Regions from separate parts of the Metabacillus sp. GQ13 genome, predicted to be linked through region 2. Evidence: predicted binding sites of a transcription regulator. Region 2 holds the regulator's gene; the other holds the start of a gene.

Region 1 (2,486 bases), on a different contig from region 2:
GTTCTCCATGACCAAGAACTTACTTATAGTGTAATTGTTTCAGAGGAGCATCCTGATATGCCAAAAACGGTGACAGAGGCATATCGTGTTATTTCAGAGGGAATATTAGCTGGCTTTAAAAATCTAGGTTTGGATGCCTACTTCTCGATTCCACGTACAGATGAGGAAAAGCAAGGATTGAAATCTCCTCGATCAGCTGTATGCTTTGATGCACCTTCATGGTACGAGCTTGTCGTCGAAGGTCGTAAGGTAGCCGGAAGCGCTCAAACTCGGCAAAAAGGTGTTATTTTACAACATGGATCGATCTTGTTAGATCTTGATGAAAATATGTTATTTGATTTATTCAAGTATCCTAATGACAGAGTTAGAGAGAGAATGCAGCGTGCCTTTAAAAATAAAGCCGTTGCAACGAATAAGCTCCGTGAAAAACCAGTAAAAGTAGATGAAGCAAAGCTCGCTTTCAAAAAAGGTTTTGAAGAGGGCCTCAATATCGAATTAGAACTCTATCAATTGACAAAAGAAGAGAATGAAAAGGTTGAAAAGATCGCGAAAGACAAGTATCAAAGTGATGAATGGAATTTTAAAAGATAAGAAGAAAAAAGGTGCAACCTTGGTGGTTGCACTTATCTTATGTACTTTTAAATCATTTGGTTATTTTTAGTTTGAGATTATAAAGTAAAGGTAAAGTACTAGTGACGAAGAATTTTTTTCGACAAATATGTTAGCTAATCCTATATGAATCAACATTTTGTCATTAAAAAATCAATGCAAGTGACAAAATCCTTCAAAAATCGTTATTTTCAGGTCGAAATCTTGTTCAAATGCGTTTTTCCTTTGCTTTTTAATAAGTTAGTGATTTGACAAACTAGGTATAAGTTGACCTAAAAACTATATATAGTATTAAGGGTAAAAAAAGAGATACTATATATTGATTTTTGTAGGGCGTTATGATAAATTAACAGAAGATTTAATAGAGAGAGATATAGAGGAGTTGTTTTAATGACTGTTGTTACTGAGCAGAAGATGGTTTTAAATGTACAGAAATTAAATAATGATATTTCTGCATTTTCACAGGTCCATCCAATTACAAATGATATGAAATTAACCCACCAAGGTGTTTCAAGACTTGTTATGCTTGATCGTTACACGTTTAAGGATACCGAGAAAATCACACTATCTGAAGGTGACTTTGTTGTTCTCACAATTAAAGAGGATCCTAAGTTCCCAGCTAGAGGACTTGGCTACATTAAAGATATAGATTGGCAAGCTAAAACAGCAAATGTACTAATTGATGAAGAGTATCGCCATTCTTTAGACAAACCTGAGGAAATGGAAACAGGTATTGTTAATCGCTCGTTAGACGTCATTGAGAAACCACTTGAAATCTTTTACGAACAAATTGCAAAACGTAATGCAACGGGATTAGCATCGGTGGAAACAACTGAGGAAAAACGGAAAGAGTGGTTTGAAAAGTTTTATCAAGAGTTAGTAAACTTGAACTTTATTCCAGCAGGGCGTGTTTTATACGGAGCTGGTGCTGGAACAGATGTTACCTATTTTAATTGTTATGTGATGCCATTTGTTAAGGATTCACGCGAAGGGATTTCAGAGCATCGTAAGCAAGTCATGGAAATCATGAGTCGCGGTGGTGGTGTTGGAACAAATGGGTCAACTTTACGACCTCGTAACACCCTAGCTCGTGGAGTAAATGGTAAGTCAAGTGGTTCGGTTTCTTGGTTAGATGATATTGCGAAATTAACACATCTAGTCGAACAAGGAGGAAGCCGCAGAGGAGCACAAATGATCATGCTCGCTGACTGGCATCCAGACATTATTGAATTTATTATTTCAAAGATGCAAAACCCAAGAATTCTTCGTTTTCTAATTGAAAACACGAAAGATGAAGCAATAAAAAAATATGCACAGGATCGACTTAAATTCACTCCTCTAACACAACATGAAATTGATATGTATCAAGGAATTATCAATTATAAACAAATACCAGGTACAGGTGGATTTAGTGAAAAAGTTATTAAAGATGCAGAAGTTAAGCTCCGTACAGGTGGTACTTACAGTGTTCATAATTCAGAGTTTTTAACAGGAGCAAACATATCTATTACCTTAACTAAGGACTTTATGGATGCTGTTGAAAATGATGAGGACTATGATTTACGCTTTCCAGATGTCGAGAGCTATAATAAAGAAACCATGAACGAGTACAATGAAAATTGGTATAAGGTTGGAGATGTACGTGAATGGGAAAAGCAAGGGTATAAAATTCGTACGTATCGCAAAATTAAAGCGAAAGAACTTTGGAATTTAATCAATATTTGTGCAACATACTCAGCAGAGCCTGGTATCTTCTTTATTGATAATGCGAATGAAATGACAAATGCGAAAGCATACGGACAACAAGTTGTTGCAACGAATCCATGTGGAGAACAACCTCTCGCACCATATTCAGTTTGTAACTTAGCTGCTGTAAA
Region 2 (2,486 bases):
GCATTAAAATCAGGTGCTGAAATTAGAGAGGTTGCTTTTCATAAATTTGCTCCTCAAGGAGTAAGTGGGGTTGTTATCATTTCAGAATCACATTTAACGATCCACAGTTTTCCGGAGCACGGTTATGCTAGTATAGATGTTTATACTTGTGGTGATTTAAATCCTAACATTGCGGCAGATCACATTGCGGAATCCTTAGGTGCCCAAACTCGTGAAAACATAGAAATACCTAGAGGGATGGGGCCAGTGCAAATACAACAAGCACAGGTTAAAGCTCTCTAATGTAGATGTCTCTCCCTAAGCTTTGCTTTGGGAGTAGAGTATCCCTCAACACTTTAAGAGTGAATCAATGGAGAAAAGCATTAATTATATGAAAAATATCGAAAATTAAACATAAAAAAGACCGAGGTGCTGATTATTTAATCATCACCTCTTTTTATTGTTGGAAATATTCAGTATGATAGAGTTAGCATAACTTTGATCAATATTCCAAATATATATAATAAAGGGGAAAAGAGTATGAGTTTCTTAAATAAGTTAAAAGATATCTTTAGTACACATCAAGAAACACGTGAAAAACATTATAATCCAGATTTGAAGAGTCATTATTATAAAACTACATATAAAAAAGCTTTACAATCAGTAAAATCTATTATTGAAGAAACAAATGGCATGACGGTAACCTCTATTTCTGAAGATCGTGGAGAAATGAGCGTAAACATTGATCGTCCTAGAAAAGCCTTTTTGATTGTAACTGTAGTGGCCGTTCGTCCATATGAGACAGCAATTGATTTTACTGTAACTACAAATACGTTTTTACCCACAGACTTCGGCTATAGCAAAAAGGTCATTCTAAATCTGTATAAACAACTTGATCAAAAGGAAACATTTGTTGGAACAGGCAGAAGTAACTAAAGTTCTTTAAAACATTTTTAAAATATTTTTAATATCAGATTTATATATTGTAATTAGTTTAGTGCTAGCTACAGCAGTCAACTTTGAAACAGTCGGATGCGGAGGGAAAAAGCAACCCACCTTTTCTATCCGGCTGAACAAGGTGCTTGCGCTTTTCTTATTTGCCATTTTGATAGGAGCTGGTTAAATGAAATGTCCTTCGTGTCAGCATAATGGTACAAGGGTTCTTGACTCAAGACCTGTAGATGAAGGCAGATCGATTAGACGCCGCCGCGAATGTGAAGAATGTCAATATCGCTTTACGACATTTGAAAAGGTTGAAGAATTTCCGTTAATTGTTGTGAAAAAGGATGGGACAAGGGAAGAGTTTAATCGCGATAAAATATTAAGAGGCTTAATAAAGGCCTGTGAAAAAAGGCCAGTACCATTACAAAAATTAGAAGATATTGTTCATGAAATAGAAAAAGAACTTAGAAATCAAGGTGTTTCCGAAGTGGACAGCGAGTTAGTCGGAGAAATGGTGATGGACAGGCTTGCAAAAATTGACGAAGTAGCATATGTTCGCTTCGCGTCTGTTTATCGACAATTTAAAGATATTAATGTTTTTATTGAAGAATTAACAGACCTTATAAAAAAAGTTAGGTGAACTGCAAAGAGAGCTAGAGAAGAAGCGTTTCTTCAAGCTCTTTTTTCAGTGGTAAGTTACTATTTATAGGCTCTTTTCTAAAAATTTTTTTGTTGCTATCAAAACGGTTAAGTATATAAAGAAGTACTTATTACGAAAAACAACAACTTTTTAGAGATCACCTATTTATAAGACCGATGCGTCTAACTTAAATTAAGTGATAAGCTTTTCTTCAATAATGAATTTTTAACAATATTTAAACTTCATTTCCGCTTGTTGGGGAACCGTGGAGCTTTTGCATTCTAATAGGAGGGTTTGAAGGAGATGGATCCATATTGGAAAGAGTTGCTAGCAATAGATCGTTATACAGTAAAAAGCAGCTCAGTACTTCAAGATTTAGACCGAAAAATTATAACACTACTCTATCAACCGCTCATCGGTTCTAAATGCTTCAGCCTTTATATGACATTGTGGGGGGAGTTAGAACAAAATCGGATTTGGGGCGAAGAAACCACTCATCATAGTTTAATGACGATCATGCAAAGTAACTTGCATGATATATACCAAGAACGTTTGAAACTGGAAGGACTGGGTCTTTTAAAGTCATATTTAGTTGAGACCGATGAGTTTAAGCGATTTGTTTATGAATTACAAGCACCATTAAGACCAGATGAGTTTTTTCAGGATGGTGTTTTAAATATCTATCTTTACAATCGAGTCGGAAAAAATAAATTTTCTCATTTAAAACGATTCTTCTCAGATCAACAATTAGAAGATGGTATGAAAGACGTTACAAAAACATTTAATGATATATTTGATTCTGGACAGTCTGCAGAAATGATTGCTAGAGTAAATCAAGAGACATTAAACGATTTATCACCAAATAATGGACGGGAATTTATGCAGACAAATAAACGCGCCGACATGACGTTCTCTGATGATGCCT

The links. Region 2 encodes NrdR, which represses ribonucleotide reductase genes. Its sites were predicted from a motif close to AACACNATATATNGTGTT; they were not measured.
Region 1: AC6CHR_RS08125 (vitamin B12-dependent ribonucleotide reductase) is a predicted target of NrdR. The motif match lies at 885-902, and genes of this name have one in related genera.

What each region holds. Positions count from the first base shown of each region.
Region 1 covers NZ_JCAXET010000005.1:221,979-224,464, reverse strand. Annotated here, with positions in the region: gene AC6CHR_RS08130 (lipoate--protein ligase family protein) at 1-591, shown strand, start outside; gene AC6CHR_RS08125 (vitamin B12-dependent ribonucleotide reductase) at 1,000-2,486, shown strand, end outside.
Region 2 covers NZ_JCAXET010000003.1:221,849-224,334, reverse strand. Annotated here, with positions in the region: gene speD (adenosylmethionine decarboxylase) at 1-282, shown strand, start outside; gene AC6CHR_RS04970 (cytosolic protein) at 520-915, shown strand; gene nrdR (transcriptional regulator NrdR) at 1,103-1,561, shown strand; gene AC6CHR_RS04960 (replication initiation and membrane attachment family protein) at 1,865-2,486, shown strand, end outside.